DNA from 3 places in the Pseudomonas sp. P65(2024) genome. Region 1 is predicted to be linked to each of the others. Evidence: riboswitches for the same ligand, from Rfam matches in the RefSeq annotation. Region 1 holds a riboswitch; each other region holds the start of a gene.
What was found. A riboswitch is a leader RNA that binds a small molecule or an ion and turns the genes downstream of it on or off. The one in region 1 is predicted to bind cobalamin.
Positions count from the first base shown of each region.

Region 2: linked by a shared signal. The riboswitch ahead of cobO (cob(I)yrinic acid a,c-diamide adenosyltransferase) and the one ahead of AC25MA_RS05690 (TonB-dependent receptor) in region 1 are both predicted to bind cobalamin.
Region 3: linked by a shared signal. The riboswitch ahead of AC25MA_RS07165 (TonB-dependent receptor plug domain-containing protein) and the one ahead of AC25MA_RS05690 (TonB-dependent receptor) in region 1 are both predicted to bind cobalamin.

Region 1 covers NZ_JBLIYX010000003.1:71,189-81,109, forward strand. Annotated here, with positions in the region: gene AC25MA_RS05685 (GlxA family transcriptional regulator) at 1-182, opposite strand, end outside; gene AC25MA_RS05690 (TonB-dependent receptor) at 273-2,399, opposite strand; cobalamin riboswitch at 2,507-2,711, opposite strand; gene AC25MA_RS05695 (outer membrane beta-barrel protein) at 2,872-3,618, shown strand; gene AC25MA_RS05700 (GNAT family N-acetyltransferase) at 3,678-4,247, opposite strand; gene AC25MA_RS05705 (carboxymuconolactone decarboxylase family protein) at 4,327-4,671, opposite strand; gene lpxO (lipid A hydroxylase LpxO) at 4,831-5,730, opposite strand; gene thpR (RNA 2',3'-cyclic phosphodiesterase) at 5,946-6,491, shown strand; gene AC25MA_RS05720 (NAD(P)H-dependent oxidoreductase) at 6,597-7,196, opposite strand; gene AC25MA_RS05725 (TetR/AcrR family transcriptional regulator) at 7,290-7,886, shown strand; gene AC25MA_RS05730 (AraC family transcriptional regulator) at 7,924-8,829, opposite strand; gene AC25MA_RS05735 (NAD(P)-dependent alcohol dehydrogenase) at 9,008-9,921, shown strand, end outside.
Region 2 covers NZ_JBLIYX010000010.1:128,787-138,707, forward strand. Annotated here, with positions in the region: gene cobU (bifunctional adenosylcobinamide kinase/adenosylcobinamide-phosphate guanylyltransferase) at 1-442, opposite strand, end outside; gene AC25MA_RS15495 (cobyric acid synthase) at 444-1,898, opposite strand; gene cobD (threonine-phosphate decarboxylase CobD) at 1,895-2,887, opposite strand; gene cbiB (adenosylcobinamide-phosphate synthase CbiB) at 2,880-3,788, opposite strand; gene bluB (5,6-dimethylbenzimidazole synthase) at 3,785-4,435, opposite strand; gene AC25MA_RS15515 (cobyrinic acid a,c-diamide synthase CobB) at 4,432-5,727, opposite strand; gene cobO (cob(I)yrinic acid a,c-diamide adenosyltransferase) at 5,724-6,335, opposite strand; cobalamin riboswitch at 6,449-6,667, opposite strand; gene AC25MA_RS15525 (hypothetical protein) at 6,818-7,396, shown strand; gene AC25MA_RS15530 (C40 family peptidase) at 7,450-7,983, opposite strand; gene AC25MA_RS15535 (C40 family peptidase) at 8,130-8,765, opposite strand; gene hda (DnaA regulatory inactivator Hda) at 8,891-9,595, opposite strand; gene AC25MA_RS15545 (AI-2E family transporter) at 9,804-9,921, opposite strand, start outside.
Region 3 covers NZ_JBLIYX010000003.1:373,080-383,000, reverse strand. Annotated here, with positions in the region: gene AC25MA_RS07180 (8-oxoguanine deaminase) at 1-618, shown strand, start outside; gene AC25MA_RS07175 (ABC transporter substrate-binding protein) at 624-1,547, opposite strand; gene AC25MA_RS07170 (hypothetical protein) at 1,540-2,268, opposite strand; partial or broken gene AC25MA_RS07165 (TonB-dependent receptor plug domain-containing protein) at 2,280-4,234, opposite strand; cobalamin riboswitch at 4,325-4,517, opposite strand; gene AC25MA_RS07160 (DUF2946 family protein) at 4,654-5,043, shown strand; gene AC25MA_RS07155 (TonB-dependent receptor) at 5,118-7,271, shown strand; gene AC25MA_RS07150 (PepSY domain-containing protein) at 7,277-8,731, shown strand; gene ykgO (type B 50S ribosomal protein L36) at 8,776-8,922, opposite strand; gene AC25MA_RS07140 (TonB-dependent siderophore receptor) at 9,060-9,921, shown strand, end outside.

The sequences.
Region 1 (9,921 bases):
GCGGTGACCAGGCGGTAACCTGGCAGGCCGCGGGCGGCGCGGGCCTTGGTCGCGGCCCAGAAGACCGTCTGCGCGCCGGTGAGGTCGAGCAGGCCCATCTGCGGGTAGGCGAGGAACAGCAAGGTGCGCGGCTGATCCAGGGCGTGCACGGGCGGGTTGGGGCTCGGCGGGATGTCGGTCATGGCACGCTGCTTGTGATGAAGGCGTAGGCCCTAGTCGAGCAGGTGGCACGGTGCTGATCAAGCACCGTGCGACGAACGCTGGAGTCCGCCTCAGAAGCGGTAGTCGACCGTGGCGAAATACGAGCGCGGCGTGCCCAGCAGCCATTGCTCGCCGCTGTAGCTGGACTGGGCGTACTGGCGGTCGAACAGGTTGTTCAACTGCAGGCCCAGGCGCACGTCGGGCAGCACCTGCCAGCCCAGGTTGGCATCGACCACGGTATAGCCCGGCACGCGCTGGTCGTTGGCCGCGCTGGCGCAGCGCTCATCCACGTAGCGCAGGCCGATGCCGGCATCCACGGTCTGGCCGAAACCTTTGCTCAGCCACAGGTTGGCGGTGCGTCGCGGCACGTCCTGCGGACGGTTGCCGGCGCGGTCGTGGACCGTGCCGTTGTCGCCTTCCTCGAGAAAATCATCGTACTTGGCCCGCACCAAAGCGGCATTGGCCGAGAGCTGCCACTGGTTGCCCAGCGCCAGTTCCAGGCTGGCCTCCAGGCCGTCGGAGGTCTGCTGGCCGGCCTGCTGGCTGTCGTGGGTGAGCGGGTTGTACACCGGCAGCTTCTTCTTGACGATGTGATAGGCCGCCAGCGTCCACTCGCCACGGGTATCCCAGAAACGTTGCTTGAGGCCTACCTCGGCCTGCTTCGCTTCGGTCAGTTCCAGGCGCTTGTCCGGGCGCTGGGTGAGCAGGTCGCCGACGCCGTCCTCGCTGGTCGAAAACTGCCCATACAGCGACAGGTCGTCGGTGACAGCGAACACCAGGCCGGCGCGCCAGTTGCCGCCCTGCAGGCTGCGGTCGCTGCGGCTGTTGTTGGCCAGGTCGTCGCGGTCGATGTGATTCTGGTCGCGGCGAATGCCGGTGACCAGTGCGAGGCGGTCGGTCAGCTGGGTGCGGTTTTCGGCGAACAGGGCGAAGGTGTCGACCTTGGACAGCGTTTGTGCGCGGGTTGGGCTGAGGCTATGGAAGCCGCCCGGAGCCGGATGCCACGGGTCGAGCGGGTCGCTGCCGCCATCGCGGTAGGGCCAGTTGCTGTCGACGTTGAAGCGGATGCGGTTGTACTCGGCGCCGACCACGGTTTTGCTGTCCAGGCCGAACAGGCCATGGTCGAAGGTGAAGCTCTGGCGATCGCCGAGCTGCTCCTGGTTATGGCGAATCTCGAGGAAGCTGCCGCGCTGGATCACGCCGTTGGCGGCGTCCCAGGTGTAGGACTCGGCATTGCGCCACTGGCGGCGGCTCTTGATGTAGTACAGCTGGTTGCTGGCACTGACGCGGTCGCTGAGGGTCCAGTCGGTGGTCAGGCGCGTCCACTCGTCGTGGTAGCGCTGCTCGTCGTTGCTGACGTTGTAGTTCTTGCGCCGCACGCTGCTGCGCAGGTGCCCATCGATCAGCGGGGTGCCGTAGTAGTTGGCCGGTTGCGCATCGCCGCGTTCGTGGGCGAGGGTAAAACTCAGGTCGTCGCTGGCATCGAAGCGCAGGGCGGCGCTCAGGGCCAGGCTGCGCGAGTCGGTGCGGTCGACCCAGCCGTTGCCGGCCTGCTGGTTGAGGGTCACGCGGTAGCTCAGGCGCTCGCTCAGGCTGCCGCCGCTGTCCAGGCCCAGCTGCTGGCGGTCCCAGGAGCCGTAGCCCAGACGCAGGTGGTTGCGGATCTCGCCAGCGAACGGCTGCTTCGGCACCACGTTGACCACCGCGCCGGTAGCGCCTTCGCCGTACAGCACCGAGGCGGGGCCGCGGATCACGTCGATGCGCTCGACCATCCACGGATCGACCGGGAAGGTCAGGGTGCCGGCACCGGCGTACAGGCGCGAGCCGTCGAACAGGGTCATCACCGAACTCTGCCCGGTGAAGCCGCGGGCCGACAGGCCGGTGCCGCCGTCGCCCGGCGTGCCGATGAAGGTAAGGCCCGGCGAGCGGGTCATGGCGTCCTGCACGGTGAGGTTGTTGCGCTGCTGGATCTGCGCCTCGGTCAGGCTGCTGGTGCTGGCCGGGGTGTCCAGGGCGCTGAGGTTCAGGCGCGAACCGGTCGGGGACGGGGTGGCCAGGTCGATGGCCTGTGGCTCGCGGGTGTCGGTGATTGCCGTGGAGGGCAGGGTGAAGGGCGTTACTTCATGATCGTCGGCCAGCGCCGGCAGGGACACGGCCAGGCAGGCCGCCAGGGTGTGAAGCTTGTTGATTCGGGACATGTCGTTCCACTGCTGCAGGAAGAAATGGATCCCGGTGGAAAACACGCAACGGTCAAGCGCACGCAGGCGCGCACGCGGATACCGGCCTGCGCCCGCCCACCGCGGGTTGCCAAGTAGCGTCTCAGGCCGGTCTCCGGGCTTGCGAGGGGCATGAAGCCTTCACCTTCCCATGCGTGCGCACAGTGGTCTGTCGAAGGATTCACTCGCTTACCGTTGCGGGGGCAGCGCCGGACTTGTCGTGACAACGACGCACCGGCTTCCCGTTTCACCCTGCGCACGGCGGCGCAGGACACCTGAAACTGGCGCGCATCTGACCATTGAACGGGCAGTGAGTCAATCGTTCGAGTGGGTGGGGAAACTGTGACGGACAGGGCGGTTTAGAGCGGTTTGCCAAATTTTTTCGAACTTTTGCCAAGCCCGTTGTCTCGAACCGGTCGTTCGCCATTCATTCACGTCATGGAGACTTTTGCGAATGTTTACCCGTAACCTGCTGCGCCACGCCTGCCTGCTTGCCCTGCTCGGTGCCCCTCTGGCTGCCACGGCGGCACCGAGCACCGACCCGCTGTTCACCCTCGGCTTGCTGGGGTCCTACGACAAGTTCAAGTTCGAGGGAGGAAGCGAATCGGACAAGGAACACATGGGCCAGGGCGGTGTGTTCGCCACGTTCGGCAACAAGATGACCGCCGAATCCGGGTTCATCTACCAGATCGGTGCCGAGGCCAAGTATGGCAAGAAGAACGACAACAAGCTCAAGGAAGCCCAGGCCGACCTCGACCTGGGCTGGCGCGCCGCACTGGATGCGCGCAACTTCGTCGACCTGACGGTGGGCGGCGGGTACAGCTGGACCCGCTTCGAGCCCGAGATCAACGATCTTGATACACGGCTGACCTACAAGTCGCCGTTCGCCAAGGCAGCGCTGGGCTACAACCACCAGTTCGACGCGTCGACCCTGCGCGTGGAGGTGGGCGCGCGCCACACCATTGATGGCCGCGCGCGGCTCAAAGTCGATGATTTCGGCAGCGACAGCGTCGACATGAAGGACCGCACCAATCCGTATGCGGAGGTCACGCTGCTGATGAACCAGCAGGGCGGCATGCCGGTGCAGGTGGGGGCGTACTACACCCGTACCGAATACAAGCTGGACGAGGATACGCCGGTGGCCGACAACACCAAGCTCAAGCGCGACGAGTTTGGGGTGAAGGTGGGGTTGGCGTTCTGATCGGTTGAGCCTGCGCTGATTCCGTCGCGGGGCAGGCCCGCGATGGATTCAGCTGCCTCTTATCGCCCGCGTCGGCGCGACACCCGCGCCTCGATGTTCTTGCGCCCGATCAGCAGCGCCGGTTTTTCCACGACCGGCTCATCGGCCAGCCACTTGTACATCACCAGGCAGTCCACCAGGCCCAATTCGGCATGGCGGTATGCCTTGGGCAGTCGCCCGACGGTCTCGAAACCGAGCTTGTGCCAAAGCGCCACGGCCACCTCGTTGCTCGCTACCACCGAGTTGAATTGCAGGGCCAGGAAGCCCTCCTGGCGCGCCAGCTTCTGCGAGTGCTCGCACATCAGCCTGGCCACGCCCCGGCCGCGTGCCTGTTCGCAGACCATGTAGCCGCAGTTGCCGACATGTCCCCCGGGGCCGGCGGCATTGGCCTTGAGGAAGTAGGAGCCAAGCAGCACGCCGTCTTCATCGGCCACCAGTGTGCGCAGCGGGGTTTCCAGCCACAGCCGGCGCGCCTGGTCGAAATCCAGGGCGGGGTCGAAGGCGTAGGTCTGGCGGGCCTGGACGATGGCCTGGAAGGTCGGCCAGAAGCGCTCGAAGTCTTCCGGGGTCATGGGGCGGATCTGGATCATGGTGGTTCCTGCACGGGCTGAGGCGCCAAGTCTGGGTGTCGCGGCGCCCGCGCGCAAGGGCGCCCACGCCGCAACCTGCTCAGGCGTCGGCCTTGCCCACGGCGTCTAGCGCCCTGGCCGAGTAGACCAGCGCGGCGCCGGCATTCATCGCCACCGCCACGCCCAGGGCCTCGGCAATCTCTTCGCGGGTGGCGCCGTGCTTGACCGCCTGCTGCGAATGCACGGCGATGCAGCCGTCGCAGCGCGTGGTGACCGCCACGGCCAGGGAGATCAGCTCGCGGGTCTTGGCGTCCAGGTGGTTGGTCTTGGCCCCGGCGCCGCTGGCGGTCATGTAGCCGGCCACGGTATCGGGAGAGAGTTGCTTGAGATCGCCGATGCCGGCCATCAACTGCTTACGGTAGGCGTCCCAGTCCATCATGCTCATCGTCTTCACCTTGTCAGGTTGGCAACAGGAGCTATCAGGCTAGTCGATGTTTGGCGGGGGATGAGGCGTAGGTGATCTTGGTAGAAGCGGCCTTGCGGCCCTTTCGCGACACACGGCCGCTCCCACAGGGGCGTGGGGCGGCCGATAGACAGTGGCAGGTCAGATATAGATGAACACCAGCACCAGCGCCGCGACCACCGCCCACTTCTCCAGGTAATAGCGGGTGCGGTTGCGTTTCTTCATCGCCTTGCCGCGCTCGCGGATCTTGTAGATGCGGGTGAACAGGCGGTTGATGCCGCCGGTCTTGTCGCTGGCATCGTTGGGCGCGGCGGCGGCGGCCATGACGTTGCGGCTGAACCAGCGGTTGAACGCTGCGGCCCAGCGGTACTTGAGCGGGCGCTCGACGTCGCAGAACAGGATGATGCGGTTGTGCTCGGTGGTGTTGGCCGCGTAGTGGATGTAGGTCTCGTCGAACACCACGCCCTCGCCGTCACGCCAGGAGTACTTCTCGCCGTCCACGTCGATGTAGCAGCCATCGTCGTTGGGCGTGTCCAGGCCCAGGTGGTAGCGGTAGGAGCCGGCGTACGGGTCGCGGTGGCGCACCAGCTTGGCGCCCGGCGGCAGGGTGGCGAACATCGCCGCCTTGACCGTGCCGATGCCGGCGAGCAGCTCGGTGGTGCGTGGGCACAGGGTCATCGCCGAGGGATGGCTCTCGCCGTACCACTTCAGGTAGAAGCGCTTCCAGCCGGTCTTGAAGAACGAGTTGAAACCGACGTCGTCATAATTGTCGGACTTTTTGATCTCGCCGGCCTGCAGCAGCTGCTGGCCTTCCTTGCGGATTTCCTGCCAGTGGTCCTGCAGCACCTGCAACTCGGGGAAGGCGCTGACCGGCAGGTACGGCTTGGCCGGATGCTTGGAGAACAGGTAGAGGAAGGCGTTGACCGGGGCCAGGAAGCTGGAGTGGTCGCCCAGCTGGCGTGTCAGCTTGTGACGAACCCGACCGCGCAGGTGAACATAGGCGATCGAGAGGACGAAGATCAGTACGAGTGCAATTTTCATGGACGATTACTTGTCGAAAAATGGCCATGCGCCATGGCGTAAGCCCGCCAGCATAAACAATCGTGGCGTGGGTTTGTACTTATTGTTACGTCTTGTCTGGCCGACTTAGGTGCAATGGCTGACAGGTTGCGCAAACGATTCAACAGTTTATGTAGCTGTTTTGCGTGGGCAGAACGCTACACTCGATGACGCGAACCGTTACCAGGGAGACTCCAATGGTCCAGGATCAGCGCCCCAGCGGCGCGCCGTTCAAACGGTTGTTCTTCGCCTTGCCGGTCAGCGACGAACAATGCCGCGCCCTGGCGCAGTGGCGTCGAAGCCTGAACCTGCGCAGCGGCAAACCGGTGCCAGCGGAGAATTTCCACGTCACCTTGCTGTTTCTCGGTGACGTGGACGCCGAGCAGGTGCCGGCGATCTGCTCGGCGGTCGATCAGCTCAGGCGGCCGGTCGCACCGCCACGCTTGCTGCTCGACCGTCTGCAGGTCTGGCCACGGGCCAGCGCGCTGGTGCTGGAGGCGCAGCAGGCACCCGCAGCGCTGCTGCAACTGGTGTATGGCCTGCAACAGGCGCTGTTGCCCCTGGGCGTGGAGGCGGCAAACCGTGAGTACCGCCCGCACCTGACCCTGGCCAGGGACTTTCGCGGCCAGCCGCCGGAGGCCGGCACGGCGCCGGAATTCTTCCTTGCCGCGCGGCACTTCACGCTCTACGAATCGCGCAAGGGCCGTTACTGGCCCTTGGCGCAATGGCCGTTGAGCGCGTGAGCGGCGATCACAACTCAGGCGTGTACTTGACCGAGAACATCACGGTGCGCGGCTCGCCGTGGTTGTTGCTGCCGTTGAGCTGGTTGAAGCCTGCCCGGTGGCATATCAGGCCGCAGCTTCCTGGCCTTCGAACAGGGTCGATCCCAGTTGGCGGGCTTGCGGCAGAAGGCTAGCGGGGGCTGCGCCTTCACTGTCGGTGAACAGGGTCGAACTAATGACCCGGGCACCGCAGTAGTCGAAAATGCCGTGCTCGATCTGCACGCGCATGGCCTCGCCATAGCCATGGCGCTCGAAGGTGCCGGCATCGGCGCCGGCCACGCCGACCAGGTGCGCGGTCATACCGTGCAGCAGCTTGGTAGTGGCGCCGTCGGCGGCCTGGTCGAAGGCCCAGCCGTTGCTGAACACCCGCTCGACCCAGCCCTTGAGCAGGGCCGGCAGCGACCACCAGTAGATGGGGAAGACCATGACCACGGTGTCGGCACGTTCAATGCGGGCTTGTTCTGCCAGCACATCGGCGGGAGGCTTGCCCAGGCGCCGATGCACGGCGTGGTCGGCCAGGCCGAAGCGTGGGTCGAAACCTTCACGGGCCAGGTCGGCGAACTCGCTGGTATGGCCGGCGGCGTGCAGGCCCTCGGCCACTTGCTGGGCGAGGGCGTGGGTGAGGGAGTCGGGATCGTGGTGACCGATGACAATCAAGGCATGCATGGTGGAATCTCCAGAATCAGGATGCAGGGACACCGGGAGCGTTATATACTCGAGGTAAGTTACGTTTAGTAAGTTACTTTTGGTAGGTAATCGATGTCAAGCGAGGAAAAGTCCGCGCCGCGCAAACGCCTGTCCCGCGAGGAGCGTCGGCGTCAATTGCTGGACGTGGCCTGGCGGTTGGTACGCGAGGAGGGCACCGATGCCCTGAGCCTGGGGCGCCTGGCCGAGCAAGCCGGGGTGACCAAGCCGGTGGTGTACGACCATTTCGAGACCCGCAACGGCTTGTTGCTGGCGCTGTACCAGGAATACGACGCCCGCCAGACGGCCATGCTCGACAAGGCCCTGGCCGGCTGCCCGGCCGGCCTGCCGGAGCGGGCCTGGGTGATTGCCGAGGCCTATGTGGACTGCGTTGCCACCCAGGGCCGGGAGATCCCCGGGGTCAGCGCCGCGCTGGCCGGCTCGCCAGAGCTAAAGGCGTTAAAGCGCGGCTATGACGGGCCGTTCATGGACAAGTGCCGCGAGGCGCTAATGCCATTCGCGCCGGGTGGCGATATCGGCGTGGCCGGGTTGTGGGTGCTGGTGGGAGCGGCGGATGCGCTGTCCCTGGCGGCGGCGGCCGGAGAGCTGACGGCTGAAGCGGCCAAGCGCGAACTGCAGGCGACTATCGTGGCGATGGTTCTGCGGCAGTAATTTGGGGGAGCTCCAGTTCAAGATTGCCGGGCTCCAGTCAGGCCGGCAGGCTCTGGTATGGCTGTTCTTCCCCCGGACTGCGGGCGAACTGGCGCTTGTACTCGCGGCTGAACTGCGAGGTGCTTTGGTAGCCGACCCGGTGCGCCACCTGGGCCACGCCCAGCCCGTCGCCGATCAGCATCTGCTGCGCCTTGAGCAGGCGCAGGCGCTTGAGGTACTGCATCGGTGCCAGGTCAGTGCAGCGCTTGAAGTGTTCGTGGAAGGTCGACACGCTCATGTTCGCCCGGCTGGCCAGCTCATCCACCCCTAGCGGCTCGGCGTAGTGCTCGCGCAGGTAGGCCAGGGCCGAGCCGATCCGGGCGAAATGCCCCTGCTGCTCGACCAGTGCCCGCAGCACGCTGGCCTGTGGCCCGCGCAAGGCGGTATAGAGCACTTCGCGTACCCGCGCCGGCCCCAGCACCTTGGCATCCAGCGGGTCCTGCAGGCACTGCAGCAGGCGCTCGACGCTGTCGCGCATGGCTGTGTCCAGCGCTGCAGAAGTCATCGATTGTGGCGTCTGTGCCTGCACCGCGGCATCCGGCCCCAGGTCCATGCTTTGCACCAGCTCGCCGAGCAGGGCACGGTCGATGTCCACCGCCACGCCGAGCAGCGGTGCCTGTGGCGTGGCGAAGGTCTCGCACATGAACGGCACCGACAGCGCCTGTACCAGATAATGCCCGGCACCGTACTCCAGGGTGCGTGGGCCCAGGCGCGCCAGTTTGCTGCCCTGGGCGAGGATGATCAGGCTGGGTTCGTAGATCTGCGGGCTGCTGGCCACATAGTGGTCCCAGGTGAGGATCTGGACCTGGGGCAGGGCGGTGGGCACGAACCCCGGGCCTGTGGCGAGGGCGCGGATCAGCGAGCAGAGCGTGGCATTGGCATCCACATGGCGAGTCAGGTGCATGGTGAACCCGGGCAGAGAATCAGACACTGGCATCTTCGCAGATTAGCGGGGGCATGCCAGAGGTAGGCGACAAGGTCCGGAGAATCAGGCATGCATGCCGGAGAATCGGCTGTGGGCGAGTCTGGTAGCGGCGCGCAGAATGCGCCGCCTGAATCGTTTCACTCGCACGAGGTACCCCATGTACACCGCCATCGGTTACGCCGCCCAATCCTCCTCCAGCCCCCTGGCTCCCATGACCTTCCAGCGCCGCAGTCCGCGGCCCGACGATGTGGTCATCGAGATCCTCTACTGTGGTGTGTGCCACTCCGATATCCACCAGGCCCGTAACGAATGGGGCATCGCCGTGTACCCGCTGATGCCGGGCCACGAGATCGTCGGTCGGGTCAGCGCGGTGGGCGCGCAGGTCAGCCGTTACCAGGTCGGCGATCTGGTCGGCGTCGGTTGCATGGTCGACTCCTGCCGCCATTGCGAGGCCTGTCGCCAGGACGTCGAGCAGTATTGCCTGGAAGGCCCGACCATGACCTATGCCACCCCCGACCGGGTCGACGGCAGCAATACGATGGGCGGCTATTCCAACAGCATCGTGGTCAGCGAGCATTTCGTCCTGCGCATACCCGAGGGCATGGACCTGGCCAGCGCGGCGCCGATTCTTTGCGCCGGCATCACCACCTATTCGCCCCTCAAGCATCACGGCGTAGGCCCTGGGCACAAGGTGGGCGTGCTGGGCATGGGCGGCCTGGGCCACATGGGCATCAAGCTGGCCAAGGCCCTGGGCGCGGAAGTGACCCTGTTCACCCGCTCCGCATCCAAGGCCGAGGAAGCCCGTCGTCAGGGCGCCGATCATGTGATCGTCTCCACTGATGCCGAACAGATGCGCAGCGCGGCGGGCCGCTTCGATTTCCTGCTCGACACCATACCGGTACAGCACGACCTCAACCCCTACCTGCAAACCCTGAAGTTCGATGGCGTGCATATCCTGGTCGGGCTGATGGAACCGATTGACCCGCCGGTGCATGCGGCCAACCTGGTGATGCAGCGTCGGATACTCGCCGGCTCCCTGATCGGTGGTATTGCCGAAACCCAAGAGGTGCT
Region 2 (9,921 bases), on a different contig from region 1:
GGTGCAGCGTGCCCGCCAGGTCGACGTAGCGACGGGTCAGTTCGCCCATGGGCACCACGCCCAGGCCGGTTTCGTTGCTGACCAGGACAAGGGTGCCCGGCAGCTGTTCCAGGCAATCGAGCAGCGCATCGCGCTCCTGCGCCAGGCGCAGGTCATCCTCGAGCATCAGCAGATTGGTCAGCCACAGGGTCAGGCAGTCCACCAGCAGGCAGCGCCCTTCGGCGGCTTCGGCGTACAGCACATCAGCCAGCGCCAGGGGTTCCTCCACCAGCCCCCAATGGGCCGGACGGCGCTCGCGGTGCAGACGCACCCGTTCATTCATCTCGCCATCCAGCGGCTGGCTGGTGGCGATATAGGTCACCGGCAGGCCGCTGGTCTCGGCCAGTTGCTCGGCCAGGCGGCTCTTGCCCGAACGGGCGCCGCCGAGGATCAGGCTGCGCATGTCAGACGACTCCACACAGTTGGCGCAGGCGCGCGGTGTCCAGGTGCTGCTCGACCAGGTCGGCCAGGCGTTCGATATCGCGTTCGCGCAGGGCCTCGTAGTCGATGGCCTGCACATCGGCCAGACCCGCCCAGCGCAGCAGCGCGGCGCACGACTGGCTGCCCTCGAACAGGCCATGCAGGTAGGTGGCGAGGATCTGCCCGTCGGCGCTGATGGCCCCGTCGGCGCGGCCATCGGCCAGTAGCACCGCCGGACGCTCCAGCGCCGGACCGTGGGTAACCCCGGCATGGATCTCGTAACCCGACACCGGAACCTGCTCGAGATCGAGCGTGCCGGCCACGTTGCGCAGCTGCTTCTCGGCCTCCAGCACGGTGCTGTAGGCCAGCAGGCCGAGGCCCGCACTGGAGCCGGCGGGCCCTTCCAGGCCCAGTGGATCATGCACCTGCTCGCCGAGCATCTGCAGGCCACCGCAGATGCCGATGAGCTTGCCGCCGTAGCGCAGGTGCCGGGCGATGGCGGTATCCCAGCCACGCTCGCGCAGTTGCGCCAGGTCGCCGCGCACGCTCTTGGAGCCGGGCAGGATGATCAGGTCGGCGGCTGGGATCGGCTGGCCCGGGCCGATGAACTGCAGGTCCACCTGCGGATGCAGGCGTAGCGGGTCGAAGTCGGTGTGGTTGCTGATTCGCGGCAGCACCGGGACGATCACCTTGAGCACGCGCTCGCCCTTCGCCCCCTGGCGGGTATCGATCCCGTCCTCGGCCTCCAGGTGCAGGTCGGTGACATAGGGCAACACGCCCAGCACCGGCTTGCCGGTGCGCTGCTCCAGCCAGTCCAGGCCCGGTTGCAGCAAGGCAATGTCGCCACGGAAACGGTTGATGACAAAGCCCTTGACCCGCGCCTGCTCGCTCGCCGACAGCAGTTCCAGGGTGCCGACCAGGTGGGCGAACACGCCGCCGCGGTTGATGTCGGCCACCAGGATCACCGGGCAGTCGACCGCCTCGGCGAAGCCCATGTTGGCGATGTCGCCGGCACGCAGGTTGATCTCCGCCGGGGAGCCGGCGCCTTCGACCATCACCACCGGGTAGGCTTCGCTCAGGCGCTCGTGGGACGCCAGCACCGCCTGCATGGCGATGGCCTTGTAGTCGTGGTAGGCGACGGCGTTCATGCTGGTCACCGCGCGGCCATGGACGATCACCTGGGCGCCGGTGTCGCTGTTGGGCTTGAGCAGCACCGGGTTCATGTCGGTGTGCGGCGCCAGCCGGCAGGCCTGGGCCTGCACCGCCTGGGCGCGGCCGATCTCGCCACCGTCGGCGGTCACGGCGCTGTTGAGCGCCATGTTCTGCGGCTTGAACGGCACCACGGCGATGCCCTGGCGCAGCAGCCAGCGGCACAGGGCGGTCACCAGCGTGCTCTTGCCGGCATCGGAGGTGGTGCCTTGCACCATGAGGGTGGTCATGCCGATTCCTTCTGATAGTCCGCCAGGGCCTGGGCCAGGCGTTGTTCGTCAGCGGCCGTGGCGGGCAGGCCGAAACGCAGCGCGGGCGGCTGATCGAACAGGCGCACCAGAATGCCGCGGCGGGCGAGAAAGTCATGCAGGTGCGCGGCGCGCTCATCACGCACGTACTGGAACAGGTCGCAGCCGCCACTGGGTGGCAGGCCCGCGCCGTCGAGCAACGAGGCCAGGCGCTGGCTGGCCTGGGCGCAACGGGCAATCTGCGCCAGGTGCGCCGCGTCGTCGGCGAAACAGGCCTGCCCCAGCACTCGGGTCGGGCCGCTGACGGCCCAGGGCCCGAGTGCCTCGGCCAGACGTCGCAGCACATCCGCCTGGGCGACGACGAAGCCCAACCGCACACCGGCCAGGCCGAAGAACTTGCCGAACGAGCGCAACACGATCAGGCCAGGTTGCCCGGCCTGCTCGACCACGCTGTGTTCGGGCGTATTGTCCATGAAGGCTTCGTCCACCAGCAGCCAGCCACCGCGCTCGGCCAGACGCGCATGCCAGGCCAGCAGGCGTTCGCGGGTTACCCGACGGCCGGTGGGATTGTTGGGGTTGACCAGCACCAGGACGTCAAGACTGTCGAGCACGTCCTCGACCTCGGTCTCGTCCAGTTCGACCAACGTGTGCCCTGCCCGTGCCCAGGCATGCGGATGCTCGGCATAGCACGGCGACAGGACCCCGACCCGCCCGCTCGGGCGCAGGTGCGGCAAGGCCTGGATCGCCGCCTGGGAGCCGGCCACCGCCAGCAACGGCTGCGCGCCATAGTACTTTCGCGCCGCCGTCTCCAGGCCGTCTTCGGTCTCCGGCAGACGGGCCCAGGCCTCCAGCGGAATCGGCGGTATCGGATAGGACCATGGCGCGATACCGCTGGACAGGTCGAGCCACTGCTCCCGTGGAATGGCGTACTGTTTCACCGCCCGCAGCAGGCGGCCACCGTGTTCAAGCATTCAGATAGGCTCCCACGCAGATCAACAGCACCCACAACCACACGCCGCGCTGCACCAGGCTCCAGCCGCGCTCGATGGCCTGGGCGTCGGCCATCGGCCCTTCACCCAGGCGCGGTCGTTCATGCAGCTCGCCGTGATACACCGCCGGGCCGCCCAGCTCCACGCCCAGCGCGCCGGCACCCGCGGCCATCACCGGGCCGGCGTTGGGGCTATCCCACAGCGGCGCCTGGTTGCGCCAGCAGGCCAGGGCCAGGCGGGTCTTGCCCAGCAGCGCATAGGTCAGCGCCACCAGCCTGGCGGGAATATAGTTCAGCCCATCGTCGATGCGCGCCGCGCACCAGCCAAAGCGTTCGAAGCGCTCGTTGCGATAGCCCCACATGGCATCCAGGGTATTGCTCAGGCGGTACAGCACCACCCCCGGCGCACCGGCCACGACAAACCAGAACAGCGCGGCAAACACCGCGTCGCTGCCGTTTTCCAACACCGACTCGGTGGCCGCCCGGGCCACGGCGGGCTCGTCCAGCTCGCGGGTTTCGCGGCTGACCAGGTAACCGACACGCCGCCGCGCCTCGGCCAGGTCCCCCTGGCGCAAGGCCTGGGCCACCGGCAGCACATGCTCGCCCAGGCTGCGCAGGCCCAGGGCGCAGTACAGCGCCAGCACATCCACCAGCCAGCCGATGTACGGCAGCCAGGACAGGATCAGCGCCAGCAGGGTCAGCGGCACCACCGCCAGGAACCACGCGGTGACGCCATGGCTGCGCCAGCCGCGCCCACCGGCGTTGAAACGTTGCTCCAGGCGCGAGGCGAAGTTGCCGAAGCCCACCAGCGGATGACGCCGGCGCGGCTCGCCCAGCAGCGCATCCAGGGCCACGCCCGCCACGGTCAGCAAGGCCACGCTCATGGACGCTCTCCCCAATGGTTCTCGTACAGCATCTCGCTCAAGGGCCGCTGTTCGGCCCAGTCTTCCAGCACCAGCATCGGCGCCGGATAGAACTCTGTCACCGGCCCCAGGCACAGCACCGCCATGGGCTTGGCGCCCGCGGGCATGCCCAGCAGTTCGGCCAGGGCCTCGGGGTCGAACAGCGATACCCAGCCCATGCCCAACCCTTCGGCGCGTGCCGCCAGCCACAGGTTCTGGATGGCGCAGGCCAGCGAGGCCAAGTCCATCTCGGGCAGGGTGCGGCGGCCGAAGACATGCGCCTCGCGCTTGTCCATCAACGCGGCCACCAGCACTTCGGCGCAGTCGTTGATGCCTTCGACCTTGAGCTTCATGAATTCATCGGAGCGCTCGCCCAGGGCCTCGGCGGTGCGCACCCGCTCCTGCTCCACCAGCGCCTGGATCCGCTCGCGCAAGGCACGCTGGCTGATACGGATGAACCGCCACGGCTGCATCAGGCCTACGCTGGGCGCCTGGTGGGCGGCGGCGAGCAGGCGTCCGAGCAACTCGGGGGCCACCTCGCCCCCGGCAAAATGGCGCATGTCGCGGCGTTCGCCAATGGCCCGGTAGATGGCCTGGCGTTCGGCTTCGCTGTAGGCGTGTCGGCTCATGGTCGCAGCAGCGCCGCCGCCGCGTCGGGGTTGGAGGGGAAGTAGAAGTGCACGTAGGAGGCGGTCAGACGCCCCAGACGATAGACCGCCTCGTTGCCCCGACCGCCGTTGGGGCTCTGGCCGCGGGCGATCGGCGCAAGCTCCGTGCTGGTCAGCGAGTGGTGGTAGGTGTGGCCTCGCAGGGTGCCTTCGGGTAGTTCGACCGCCTGCAGGGCCAGGGCCGCCAGGCGCTTCTGCATGGTCGCCTCGCCCGGCAGCAAGCCCAGCAGCGTGGCGCGCTCGCCCGCCACGTCGGTCAGCGCGTCGAGCAGGTAGAGCATGCCGCCGCACTCGGCCAGCAACGGCTTGCCGGCGGCATGATGGGCGCGGATCGCTTCCAGCATCGGCGCGTTGGCGGCCAGCGCCTGGTGATGCAGTTCGGGGTAGCCGCCGGGCAGGTAGAGACTGTCCACCACGGGTAGCTCGCGGTCATGCACCGGCGAGAAGAATTCCAGGTGCGCACCGAGGCCACGCAGCAGGTCAAGATTGGCGCCATAGGTGAAGGCGAAGGCCTCATCACGGGCCACACCGATGCGCGCCCCGGCCAGCGACGCAGTCACATTCACAGGCTCAGGCTCGGCAAAACGGACCGGTGGCGGCAGCGCGGCATCGCAACTGGCGCCCAGGGCTTCGGCGGCGGCATCCAGGCGTGCATCCAGGTCGTTCAACTCGCTGGCCTGGACCAGGCCAAGGTGACGGCTGGGCAGCTCGATGCCGCGCTCGCGGGACAACCCGCCGTACCAGCGCAGGCCTTCGGTCAGGCTGCCTTCGAGCAGTTGCGCATGACGCAGGCTGCCGACCCGGTTGGCCAGCACCCCGGCGAACGGCAGGTCGGGCTGGTAGCGCGCCAGGCCTAGAGCCAAGGCACCAAAGGTCTGGGCCATGGCCGTGCCGTCGATCACCGCCAACACCGGCACGCCGAAGTGGCGCGCCAGGTCGGCGCTCGACGGCGTGCCGTCGAACAGGCCCATCACGCCCTCGATCAGGATCAGGTCGGCCTCGCCCGCCGCTTCCCACAACAGGCGGCGACTCTCCTCGGCGCCGATCATCCACAGGTCGAGCTGGTAGACCGGCGCACCGCTGGCGCGCTCGAGGATCATCGGGTCGAGAAAGTCAGGCCCGCACTTGAACACCCGCACCGTGCGCCCGAGGTTGCGGTGCAGGCGGGCCAGGGCGGCAGTGACCGTGGTCTTGCCCTGGCCCGAGGCCGGGGCCGCGATCAGCACGGCGGGACACTGGCGCGACTCACTCACAGTTCAACGCCCTTCTGCGCGCGGATACCGGCCTGGAAGGCGTGCTTGAGCATGCCCATCTCGGTGACGGTGTCGGCCAGTTCGATCATCTCCGGCTTGGCAGCGCGCCCCGTGACGATCACATGCTGCATCGGCGGACGCGCCTGGATATCCGATAGCACCTGGTCGAGGTCCAGGTAGCCGTGCTTGAGGGCGATGTTCAGCTCATCGAGCACGACGAACTGGATAGAGGGGTCCTGCAGCAACTGCCGCGACACCGCCCAGGCGGCCTCGGCAGCGGCGATGTCGCGCTGGCGGTCCTGGGTTTCCCAGGTAAAACCCTCGCCCATCACGTGATAACGCACCTGCTCGGGAAATCGGCGGAAAAACAGCTCCTCGCCGGTGCTGTTGCGGCCTTTGATGAACTGCACCACGCCGCACTGCATGCCATGGCCAAGGGCGCGGGCAAGCATGCCGAAGGCCGAGCTGCTCTTGCCCTTGCCGTTGCCGGTCAGCACCAGCAGCAGGCCGCATTCATTGGGGGAATTGGCGATGCGCTCGTCGATGATCGCCTTCTTGCGCTGCATGCGCGCCAGGTGACGTTCGTCGCGTTCGATGGATTCGCTCATCAGGGGTCTCCGCAGGCTGTCGCAGCGGCGGCGACAGGTAAAAGGCAGGCAGACGAGGAGCGCGCAGGAGGCATGGCAAGGGCCACATCGCACCGCGCATCACCCTCCGTGATGCCGTTTGGCAGTGACAGGCCGGTCTCCGGGCTCATGAGCGGGCGCAGGCCCTGGCTACGCGCCTTCCCGGACATGGACATCCAGTGGCCTTGCGTAGCCGTCGACTCATCTACCGTTGCGGGGGCAGCGCCGGACTCGCGCCTACTGGCGCCCACCGGCTTCCCAGTTTCACCCTGCCGAACCGCAGCTCGCGGGGCACCTGAAGCACGCCGCGAAGGTTAGAGGGTTGCACCGGGAGCGTCAATCGAGCGAGGGCCGATCTGGCCTGGATCAATGGCCGATTCACCAGCTTGTGCCACACTCAGAGCAGTGATATCACATAGCCATCACCCGGCCAACCCGGATCACAATGACAAGGAGAGCGCAGCATGCAAGGCCTGATGATCAACAACCCGCGCCTGGAGTTCCTGCGCCCGGCCCTCGAGCGCTGGGTCGACTGCATCGACCGCTTCAACCAGTTGCAGGGCGACAACGAGGCGCCCTACTGGCACGGCACAGCCAGCAACGTCGGCCTGCTCGCCGCTGCAGCCTGGCAGGGTGAGTTGGTGGCGCTGGAACGGCACATGAGCAAGAAACAGCGCGACGAGGGCGAGCGCGACGGGCGCTGCGACCTGTCGATCAGCAGCGCCGAGGAGTCGCTGTACCTGCACGCTGGCCAGCGCTGGCCGCGCATCGCTCGCCTCGACCTGACAGCGGCCCTGCAGGAAACCGCCGCCCTGGCCAAGCCGATCGCCTATGGCAGCCAACTCAAGGCTGGGGCACTGTTCGTCACACCGTGGAAGGCCGGCCAGCATGCCAGCCCCGAGGAACTGCAGGACCTGGTGGACGATCTGCAGAAGCACACGGCCTGTGCGCTTGCCTGGTACTTCCCGTATGCCTACCGCAAGCTGCACAACGAACTGGGGCAGTACTATCCCGGAGTGGCGCTTCTGCTCAAACAGGCTTGATGCCAGCCAGGCAATACTGGACCAAGTTCATACCCTGCCCGCGCCGGTAGGTATCAGGGATTCTGCGCCAGATGCCCCGGCGGCAGCACCCGTTTGGCCTGGAGGTAGGCCTTGGCCCAGTAGCTGTTGGACAGGTAGTCCAGGCGCACGGTGCCGCCCGTCGACGGTGCATGCACGAAGCGCCCTTCACCGACGTAGATGCCGGCATGGCTGACCTGCGACCCGCCGCTGGTGGCAAAGAACACCAGATCACCCGACTGCAGCGAATTGATATCCACATTTGGCGCGCGCATGACGATCATCTCGCGAGTCGAGCGTGGCAGACTGATACCCGCCGCATCACGGTAGACATAGCCGATCAGGCCGCTGCAATCGAACCCGGCATCCGGTGTATTGCCACCCCAGCGATACGGTGTGCCCACCAGGCCGATGGCGCGAAACAATACATCGTCGGCCGCAGGCGACGAAGGCGCCTGATTGAACACCATCGGCTGTTTGGGCGTGGGCGCCGGCGCAGGTGCACGGCTGGAGCAGGCCGCAAGCAGGGCCACCAGGGAAAAGAATGCGAAGCGCGCCAACATCGCCATGATGCGAACGTCCTGTCGAAAATCCGACGGCCACGGCCGAAGGTAAAAAGAGTTGAGAATTTAGATTAGACGCTTTCTGTAAATGCGCACGGCGGCGAGCTTTTCAGCTACGCCGCCGTGCGAGGTTACAGCATTTTGATATCAAATCAATTGCGCGAGATCGTGGTCGGCGCCATGGCGAGCGCGCGTTTGGCCTCGATGAAGGTCTTGCTCCAATAGCGATCGCCCAGGCTGTCGATACGCACACCACCGCTGCGGCGGCTGCTGGAGTGGATGAACTGGTTGTCACCCAGGTAGATGCCGGCATGGCTCACGCGGCCACGGCCGTTGGTGCTGAAGAACAGCAGGTCGCCGGGCTTGAGCTTGTTACGGGCGACCTTGGGCGCGTCGACGTTGATCATCTCGCGGGTCGAGCGCGGCAGGTTCATGCCCGCCTCTTCGCGGAACAGGTAGCCGATGAAACCGCTGCAGTCGAAGCCGGACTTCTCGGAGGTGCCGCCGAAGCGGTAGCGGGTGCCGATCAGGGCCATGCCGCGTTCGAGAATGCTGTCGGCCAGCACAGGCAGCTGGTATGGCTTGCCGTTGCTGGAGAAGGCGTCGAGGTCGTCTTCGCTGGCCAGCTCTTCCTCGGTGAATACGGAAGAGGCGGAAGCCTTGGCCTTGACCGATTGCTCGGCGGCCACGCGGTGGTCCTGCGAGGGTGCGACCGGGCCGGTGGAGGCACAGCCGTAAAGAAGGGTGACAAGTGCAAGTGGCACGAGGGGTGCGAAGCGCTTCAGCATGGGCACGACCGTGTCTGTAGTCCTTTAGAAGGGGGAAACTATGCCTTCTATCGGACCCATTTGCAAATTTTATCGAAAAAGATGTGACTTTTCCGTTTTGATGCTCTGGCACCGTGTTCTCAGGGCTACCAGCCGAGGGTTTCCTTGAGGAACGGGATGGTCAGCTTGCGCTGGGCCTGCAGGGAGGCCTGGTCGAGGCGTTCGAGGAGGTCGAACAACGCGCTCATGCTGCGCGTACCGCGGGTGAGGATGAAGTGGCCGACCTCGTCGGTCAAGTGCAGGCCACGGCGCGAGGCACGCAGTTGCAGGGCGCGCAGCTTGTCCTCATCGGACATCCCACGCATCTGGAAGATCAGCGCCAGGGTCAGCCGCGACTTGAGGTCGGCCAGTTTGATCGGCAGTTCCCGTGGCGAACTGGACGCCGCCAGCAGCAGGCGCCGGCCGCTGTCGCGCAGGCGGTTGAACAGGTGAAACATCGCCTCTTCCCAGTCCGCCTTGCCGGCAATCACATGCAGGTCGTCGATGCACACCAGCTCGTACTGTTCGAGGTAGTCGAGCAGTTCGACGCCGCGATCAAGCAGTTGCGCCAGGGGCAGGTAGACAGCGGGTTGGCCCAACTGCTGGAAACGCTGGGTGGCGGCCTGCAACAGGTGGGTGCGGCCCACGCCCTGCTTGCCCCACAGGTAGATGAGGCTTTCGGTCCAGCCGGCGTCGGCTTCGCACAGCCGCTCGACATAGCCCAGTGCCGCGGCATTGGCGCCGGGGTAGTAGTTGATGAAGGTGGCGTCGTCGCGCAGACGCACACCCAGGGGCAACTGGATCGGTTTCATGCTCGCGGGCGGTCGCGGGGACCACAGGGGGCCTTTGATGAACAGTGTGCAAAGTCTATACCCGCAGCGCGGACGGCACAATCGGCGAGGGGAATAGCGCAAGTAAAATCAAGTAGTTGCACTGTTTCACAAGCATCGCGGGGCAAGCCCGCCCCCACGTTATAGCCTCTGCCAGGGTAGCGTGGGAGCGGGCTTGCCCCGCGATTGATCATAGGTCGGGGTCGATCTCCCCGGCATACATGTCCGATTCCTTGTACAGGTCATGCACATGCCGCAGCAGCACCATGATCACCGCCGCCACCGGCAACGCCAGCAACACGCCGGTA
Region 3 (9,921 bases), 300 kb from region 1:
TTCGGCATGACCCCGGCCGAGTACGCCGAGGACCTGGGCTGGGTCGGCCACGACGTGTGGCACGCCCACTGCGTGCAGCTCGACCAGCATGGCATCGAGCTGTTCGCCCGCACCGGCACCGGCGTCGCCCACTGCCCGTGCTCGAACATGCGCCTGGCTTCGGGTATCGCGCCTATCCGCAAGATGCGCGACCACGGCGTGCCGGTGGGCCTGGGGGTCGATGGTTCGGCGTCCAACGACGGCGCCAGCATGATCGGCGAGGTGCGCCAGGCGCTGCTGCTGCAACGGGTCGGTTTCGGGCCAGATGCGATGACCGCCCGCGAGGCGCTGGAGATCGCCACCCTGGGCGGTGCCAAGGTACTCAACCGCAACGATATCGGCGCCCTCGCCCCAGGCATGGTCGCCGACTTCGTGGCCTTCGACCTGGGTCATGTGGCCTATGCCGGCGCCCTGCATGACCCGCTGGCAGCGCTGGTGTTCTGTACCCCGACCCATGTCGACACCAGCGTGATCAACGGGCGCGTGGTGGTGCAGGACGGACGCATCACCACCGTCGACCTGCCGCGGGTGCTGGAGCGTCACAACCAGTTGGCGCGACAGTTGGTCATCGGCGAGTAGGCCAGCTATGGAATAGCCATTTCCCTGAGCCGCTGCGCCAGCTCCAGGGCCACCCGCCCGCTGGCCGGCGTCGGCACCAACTCAGTGAATGGGATATCGATCAAGCGGTTCTCGCGCACCGCCCGCAGGCTCGAGAGCACCGGGTCGCGGGTCAGCAACTGACGCTTGCGACTGGCCGGCGACCACAGGGCGTCGGCCAGCACGATCACATCGGGATCGCTGCTCAGCAGCGACTCGCGGCTGACTGTCACGCGATACTGGTCAAGCCCACCGAGCACGTTGCGCGCTCCGGCGGCGGCCAGCAACGGCGTGACGAAACCCCGCCCGCCTTCGCTGTCCAGCCCCCGGACCTCACTGTCGAGGTAGAACACCGACAACGGCCTGCCGTTCGCAACAATCGCCCTGGCCCGCGCCAGGTCCGCGTCCATCGCTTCGATCAGCGCCTGGGCCCTTGCCTGCCGGCCCAGCAGCTCGCCGAGGAGGGTCAGGTCACGCCGGACATGGGCGTAGTAATCCAGCGAATGGCCGGCACAGGCCGATTCAAGCAAATAGCTGGAGATCCCGTTGCCGGCCAGCCGAGTTCGCGAGCTGACCCCGTCGCCAAAGGCCGAGGCGAATCCGCCGACCACCAGGTCAGGCCTTTGCGCATACAGCACCTCGCTGGCCGGGTACTCCCGGGCGATCACCGGCACGCCCTGGTAGCGGCCCTGCGTGTAGGCGGCGCCGTTGTCGTCCAGGTAGGCCACGCCGACCATCGATGGCCCGGCGCCGAGGGCGAGCAGCAGGTCGGCCGCGTGCTGGTTGAGGGCGACGATACGCGCAGGCGCCGCAGCGGGCCGTTGCCAGTCCTGCCCACAGTTGCGATAGCTGTCGGCCAGGACCGGTGTGCCACAGCACAAGACCAACGACAGCAGCCAGGCGCTACGCATCGCCAGCCCCTCCTTTGATCAGCAGTCTTTCGGCGATCCTTGCGCCCTGTAGATGCATTTCCACCAATTCCTCCACCTCCCGATCATCACGTACCCGATACCAGCAGCCGTCCGGGTGCACCGTCAGTACTGGCCCCAGGTTGCAGGGGAACTGGCAACCAGTGCGAGTCAGCAGCACGCCGCCCGGCGTCTCGATCAAGTCATGGTCCAGCAGCCGCCGGCGCAGGCGTTTCCACAACGGCAAGGCACCGCGCCGCACACAGCGCGGGCCGGTGCACAGGAACACTTGGCGGGCATGCTCGGGCACACGCGACCAGTCCGGATCGCTGGCCACCGCGTTGACCTGATCGCACGGCAGGTGGCGGGTGTGCTCACCGATGCTGGCACAGGCCGCCCGCGCGTCCAGGCCGCGACGGCCCAAGGCCTGGGCCGTGACCCAGACACCGGCCCGACCTTGCGCCAGACGCCCCAGCTCATCGCGTAGCCAGTCAAGGTAGGCGCTGTCCGAGGTGGGTTCCAGGTCCACTACCAGCAAGCGCTCAACACCCTGGTCAAGGGCCTCGCGGATAACCACCCACAGCCCATCGAAGCCCTCCAGGGTATCTACGATATCCCGGCCCGCCTCGCGGCCACGCAGGTCGCGGACCTCGGCGCCAAAGGCTTCGGCCGCAGAGCCAACGCCCAGGCCAGGGCCGACGAACAACACGCGCTGGTAGTCCATGCTCACGCCCCTCAGAAGGTGTAGGTGTACCGCAGTTCGCTGGTGAACGGCCGTCCGAGATTGTCGACGTTACTCGCCCGGCTGGTGACATAGTCGCGGTCGAACAGGTTCTCCACCAGCAGGCTCAACCGGTGCTGGCGGGCACCGTCCAGGTAGCGGTAGGCATCGACGTCGACCACCGAGTAATGGCCGTACTCGACGCCCTTGGAGCTGACCACATCGCGAATGTAGCGAATGGCCCCTCCGGCACCCCACATGCGGTCCGCCGATTCGTAGCCGAGCCGCGAGCGGGCGAAAAAACTCGGCACGTCGTTGATCGTCGCCCCGGTGCGCGACTCGGTGAGGTTACGGGTCATGTCGGCCTGCAGGCTCCATTGGTCGTCGAGCTGGATACGTGCATCGGCCTCGAAACCCCGCATCTGCACTTGGCCCTGGCCGTTCACCCACTGGCTGCCGTCCAGGGTGATCAGGTCGGTGATCTTGCGCCGGAACACGGTGACGCTGACGCTGAATTCGCGCGCCAGCAGCAGGCCGTGGTAGTCCAGGCCAAGCTCGGCGTTGCGGCTCTTCTCGGGCTTGAGGTCGCGGTTGCCGATCTCGTCGCCGGGCTCGTTGACGAACAGCTGCTCGGCGTTGGGCAGCTTGTAGGCGCTGCCGTACTGGCCACGCAGTTGCCAGTTGTCGTTCAGGTCGTACAGCGAGGTAAGCATGCCGACGGTGGCGCTGTCGCCGCCGCTCATGGCCTCGTGGCGCACGCCAAGGCTCGGGTGCCAGTCCGGCAAGGCCTCGATCCTGGGCCGCAGCTGGGCATACAGCGCATTGGCCTGGGCCTTGTTGTCGTCGATCACCAGCACATCGTCCTGGCCCTTGAACCACTGGTTGTCGGAACCGAACACCAGCACATGGCCGCCGTCGAGTTCGGCCTTGCCCTCGGCCTGCACGCCCCAGTCGGTGAAACCCCAGTAGTCGTTGTGGTTGACCACGTTACGGCTGCCATCGTCACGGTTGTTGATGCGGGTGTAGCGGGTGTCCAATCGTTGACGTGGCCCTTGATGAAGTAGCTCAGGCGCTCGTTGAGGCGCTGCTCGAAGGTCGCCGTGGCGATCTGCTGCACGCGGTCATTGGTGGTCTTGTAGTTGTTCACTGGCCGGGCGAAATCAAGGTTGGCGTCGGTGTACTGGTAGAACAGTTCCAGCCGCGCATCGTCGCCGAAGGCCTGGACCGCCTTGCCGCCGAAGGTGGTCACCTCGTAACCGCGTTTCTTGTCGCTGACGTTGCCGCTGTAGTCGCGGTTGCGAAACGGCTGGTAGCCGTCGGAGACGTTGTGGCTGACATAGGCCAGCAGGCCCAGGTCGCCGAAGCCGTTACTGAAGATCCGCTCGACGCGGGCGTCCTTGCTGCTGCCGGCGAAGCTGTCCAGGCCCAGGTTGACCTCACCCGAAGCCTCGCGGCTCTGCGGGCTGCGGGTGACGATATTGATCACCCCGGCCACCGCCTGGGTACCGAATAACAGGCTCTGGCCGCCCTTGAGCACCTCGATGCGCTCCACCGCGTTGGCCGGCAGGGTGTCCAGGTACAGGCCGCCGTACAGGCGGTTGTTCAAGCGCACGCCGTCGAGCAGGATCAGGGTGTCGTCGTTACGCCCGCCGAGCAGCGAATAGGTGCCGTAGTCGAACGGGCCGTTCTTCGGCGCGACGTAGAAGCCAGGGATGAACATCTGCATCACCCGGGTGATGTCGGCGCCGGGGCCGGCGCGCTCGATCTGCTCACGGCTGACGATCTCGACCTTGCTGCCGTACTGGGCCATGGCGGCGACGTTGGTCGACTCCACCGAAGGCGCGACGACGATCTGCTGGTCGAGGACCAGGGGCGTGTTTTCGGCCAGTGCCAGGGGGCTGGCCAGGCATCCCAGAAGCAGGGTCCGGGCCTTGGGGGATAAACGTCGGGAGTGAATCACAGCAATCATGCTCTTCTCGAAAGTGACTTTCGCAGAAGCACGCAGGAGCACGGATCGCGCACACGCCAATACCGGCCCATGCCCGCCCACCGCAGGAGTTTGCCTACCACATTCCAGGCCGGTCTCCGGGCTCGCAAGACTAGACGCCTTCACCTTCCCATGGCGCATTGGCCACAGTGGTCTGTCGAAGGCATCACTTGCATACCGTTGCGGGGGCAGCACCGGACTCGTACCGGTTTCCCGTTTAACCCCATGCGCGGCGGCATGGGACACCTGAAATCGGTCGGCATCTGAACACCTGGGGCCCAGAGGCGTCAAGCCAGGCAGGCGTATCGTTTCGAATGCTTTTTATCGCAGGAACACTCTAGGCAGATGTGTCAAAAGTTGTAGAATCCGCACGCCCAACCCATTCCCTTCGAGCTTTGCCGATGAAGCTGGCCCGCCACACACGATCGCAAGTCGCCTGGGTGCTGTATTTCAGCATCTTGTTCGGCTCGTTGCTGTGCGCCATGGGCCATGGACAGATGGCAGGCTTGCGCCTGGCCGGCCTGGATGACGCCGCCTGGTGCGCGGCCGACAGCAGCGGCGTGTTCAAGGGCGACCAGGACATCACCGACCCGGTGCTGCCTGCCGGCGGCGACTGCGTGATCGCCAGCCTGTTCAGCGCCACCCTGCTGGCGGTGTTCTTCGGCCTGCTGGCCCTGCTCGCCGGGGAGTCGAGCAAACCCTTACCCAGACAACCCGCGCCGCCCCTGCCCAAGCAGCGCTGGCCCCTGGTCAATCCGCGCGCCTCCCCCGCTTCGCTTCTCGCGTTCTGACATCGCCACGCCCAAGTACTACTGCCTGATCGGCAGCGGGCGTGCGCCCACCGATTTCAGCCAGGAAGCCTTGCATGTTCCGCATGACCACTTTGGCGCTGCTCGTAGGCAGCGCAACCTGCGCCTGGGCGCAGGATGACACCCTGACCCTGCCCGCCAGCAACGTCACGGCCACCGCCGACCAACCCAAAGAAGCCACCACGCTCGATCTTGACCGCCCCATCGAAAGCGGCTCGCGGCTGAACCTCAGCGCCCGCGAAAACCCCGCCTCGGTCAGCGTTGCCGACCGCAAGACCATGGAGCGCATCGGCGCGCGCAACTTCCAGGACGCCGCCAACGCCCTGCCCGGGGTCAACGCCTCGGCACCGCCCGGCTGGGGCGGCTACGTGTCTTACCGTGGTTTCAACGGCGCCCAGATCAGCCAGTTGTTCAACGGCATCAACCTGCAGTACGGCGCCACGGCGCGCCCGGTTGGCGCGTGGATCTACGACCGCGTCGAACTGCTCGGCGGCCCCTCGTCGTTCCTCAACGGCAGTGGCGCGGTCGGCGGCAGCCTGAACATGATCACCAAACTGGCCAACCGCGATGAGGACAGCTTCGAAGGCCGCGTCAGCTACGGCCGCTACGACACCCTGGAAACCTCGGTCGGCTTCAACAAGGCGCTCAACAGCGGCGACGGCCCGCGCCACTACGCGCGGCTCGACTACAGCCGTACCAATACCAATGGCTACATCGACCGCCAGGAGAACGGTGCCGGCAACCTGGCCTTCTCGCTGCTCAGCGACATCAACGAGCAGCTCTCGCACACCCTGGCCATCGAGTACCTGGAAGAGAAGGAAGACAGCCCGTACTGGGGCACGCCGGTGTTGCAGCCGGCGGTCGGCACCCTGCACATCGACAAACACAATCGCTTCAACAACTACAACGTCGAGGACGGCCGCTACGAGCAGCGCACCCGCTGGCTGCGCTCGATCACCGACTACCGCATCGACGACAGCAACCAGCTGCGCAACACCTTCTACCACTACAACGGCCAGCGCGATTATCGCAACCTCGAGGTGTACCGCTACAACGCCAGCAACACCAACATCGCCCGCTCCGGCGGTTACCGCCAGCGCCACGACCAGGAGGTCAACGGCAATCGCACCGAATTGACCCATCAAGGCCAACTGTTCGGTCTGGCCAGCGACTGGGCGTTCGGCGTGGACTACAGCCGCAACCAGCAGACCGCCTATCCGCTGTCCAAAGGTGCCTTCGACATCATCGACCCGAATGGCTTCCAGCCCGACCACTTCCTCGACATCCCCGGCATGGACGCGCCGCGCGCCAAAGGCCGCAGCACTACCACCGACACCACGGCGGGCTTTGTCGAGAACCGCACCCGCCTGACCGACCAACTGTCGCTGATATCGGCACTGCGCTACGACCATATCGACTTCGACGTGGTCGACCACGTGAGCCGGGCCAAGCTGGACCGGCGTTGGGACGCCTTCACCGGGCGCCTGGGCCTGGTCTACGACCTGACGTCCAATGTCAGCCTGTACACCCAGTACAGCACCTCGGCCGAGCCGCCGGGCGGCTCGCTCACTGGCGCCTCGCTCAGCCAGGTCGGCGACTTCGACTTGAGCACCGGGCGCCAGGTGGAAGTGGGCAGCAAGTTCGACTTCCTCGACGGGCGCGGTTCGGCCACCGCGGCGGCCTACCGCATCGTGCGCAAGAACATCTCGGTGCCCTCCTCGACCGTGCCCAACACCACCGAGCAGGCGGGCCAGCAGACCTCCACCGGCCTCGAGCTGGCGGCCTCGTTCAAGGTCACGCCCAAGCTGCTGGCGGCGGGCAACTTCAGCTGGGTCAACGCCGAGTACGACGAGTTCAACGAGACCATCGGCGGCGTGGTGTACTCGCGCAAGGGCAAGCACCCGGTGAACATCCCCGACCGGGTCGCCAACCTGTGGCTGACCTACGACCTGGCGCCGGGCTGGCAGGTCGGCGCCGACGCCCGCTATGTGTCGTCGGTGTACGCCAACACCGCCAACACCGCCTGGGTGCCGTCGTACACCGTCTATGGGCTGTCCATGACCCACGACCTGGACAAGCACGTGCAGCTCAGCGCGCGGCTGCGCAACCTCACCGACGAGGTCTATGCGCGTTTCATCCACCAGACCAACACCCAGTACTACCTGGGTGAGCCGCGCAGCCTGGAAGTGGCTGTGCAATGGCGCTACTGATGGGCCTGAAGCGCCAGCTGTACCTGTGGCACCGCTGGCTGGGCATCGTCGCCTGCCTGTTCATGGCGCTGTGGTTCGTCTCCGGGGTGGTCATGCTGTATGTCGGCTACCCCAAGCTGACCCCGGCCGAGCGCCTGGCCCACCTGCCGGCACTGCCGGCGGGATGCTGCGCCGAACTGCCGACGCAGTGGGCGCAACAGCCGTTGAAGGCGCTGCGTCTGACCAGCCTGGGCGGGCAAGCACACTACCTGCTGGAACTGGCCGACGGTCGCCGCGTCACCCTTGATGCCACCAGCGGCGAGCCCCTGGTTCATGCGGATGCCGCCTGGGCCCTGGCCAATGCGCGGCAGTACGCCGGTGACTCGGCACTGGCCTATCAAGGCACGGTGGACGAGGACATGTGGACCCACTCCCGGGCCCTGGACGCTGACCGGCCCTTGCATCGGGTGCGGGTGGACGATGCCGCCGGCACCTGGCTGTACCTGTCCGGGCGCAGCGGTGAAGTGGTGCGCGACGCCACCGCGCAGGAACGCGCCTGGAACTGGGTCGGTGCCTGGCTGCACTGGCTCTATCCCCTGCGCGGCGGGTTCGGCTTCGACAACGGCTGGCGCACGCTGGTGATCGGCCTGTCCGTGCTCGGTACGCTGATGGCGATCCTGGGCATGGCGGTGGGCATCCTGCGCCTGCGGTTGCGCAAGCGCTATCGCAGCGGCTCGCGCAGCCCCTACCCCGGAGGCTGGCTGCGCTGGCACCACATCGGTGGGCTGTTGTTCGGTGGGGTACTGGTGTTGTGGGTGTTCAGCGGCTTGATGTCGATGCGCCCCTGGGGCCTGACCGACAGCCGTTCGCAGATCGCCCTGCAACCCGGCCCGCTGCACGCCGCCGACCTCAAGCTGCCGGTTGCCACCGCGTTGGCGCGGTTGCGCGAGGAGGCAGGTTTCAACACCGTCGAGTTGCAGTGGCAGCGCCTGGCCGACGTCACCTACATGGTGGCGCGTAATGCCAACGGCGACAGCCGTATCCTCGAAGACGGCGCGCCGCCGACCCGGGCGTTTGCCCGGCAACGGCTGCTGGCGGCCGCGCAGGCCATGGCCCCAGGCATGGCGGTGCAAGACGACTGGCAGAGCGCTTACGACTTCCACTACTTCGCCCGCGACCCGCAGAGCATGTACGGTTTCCAATCCCGCCCATTGCCCGTGCTGCGCCTGCGCTTCGATGACCCGGCCGCTACCTGGGTCTACCTGGACCCGGCCAGCGGCATGATGGTGGCCAACCATGACCGGGCGCAACGCACCGGGCGCTGGTTGTTCAACCTGCTGCACAGCTGGGACTGGCAACCGCTGCTGGCGCGGCCGCTGCTGCGTGAAGGGCTGATCATCGTCCTGAGCAGCGGTGGGTTGGTGATTGCCCTCAGTGGCGTGGTGCTGGGTTGGCGGCGTTTGCGCAGGACGCTTCGTTAACGTCACTGGGGCCGCAAAGCGGCCCCCTTCGCTCACCTTACAGGCTACCCCCGCTTCTTCTTCACCCCGCCCTGCCGGGCCTTGAACCGCGGATTGGACTTGCAGATCACATAGATCCGGCCACGACGCTTGACCACCTGGCAGTCACGATGACGACGCTTGGCTTGCTTGAGTGAGGACAGTACTTGCATAGGAACCTCCGGCTACGTAATAACATTACAATAACGCGAATCATTTTCATCTGCCAATCACTCCTCAGATCTCATTTCGCTATGGCGTCAGCGCATCGATAAATGCTACGTTATTACATATTATTTGGAGATCCCTTGTGAACCCTCGCGCACCGCTTCTGGCCGGCCTCACCCTGGGCCTGTTCGGCCAACCCCTCTCGGCAGCCCAACCCCTGCTGCTGGAAGAAACCTCGATCACCGACGCCTACCTCGAAGAACGCGCCGACGGCCCGGTGCAAGGCTACCGCGCCACCCGCTCGGCCACCGCCACCCGCACCGACAGCGATATCCGCGACACCCCGCAGAGCATCCAGGTGGTGCCCGCCCAGGTGATCAAGGACCTCAACACCACCCGCATCGACCGCGCCCTGGACTTTGCCGGCGGCGTGTCGCGGCAGAACAACTTCGGTGGCCTGACCTTCCTCAACTACAGTGTGCGCGGCTTCACCACCGGCGAGCTGTACAAGAACGGCTTCGCCATCAACCGCGGCAGCTACAGTTCCCCGGACACCTCCAGCATCGAGCGCATCGAAGTGCTCAAGGGCCCGGCCGCCAGCCTCTATGGCCGCGGCGACCCTGGCGGGCTGGTCAATATCGTCAGCAAGCGCCCCCAGGCCGAAACCTTCAGCACCCTAAGCCTGAGCGCGGGCAGTTGGGACCGCTACCGCACCGCCCTGGATGCCAACTCGCCGCTGGACAGCCAAGGCAATCTGCTGGGTCGGATCAACCTGGCGGTCGAGGACAACGGCAGCTTCCGTGACCATGTCGGCAGCGAGCGTCGTATCGTCAGCCCGTCCCTGAGCTGGCAGCTGTCGCCCGATACCCGGCTGCTGATCGACACCGAGTTCTCCCGCACCGAGTCGGTGTTTGACCGAGGCATTCCGGCAGTCAATGGCGAGATGGGCTCGGTCAAGCGCTCGACCTTTCTCGGCGAGCCCAACGACGGCAAGATCCGCAACG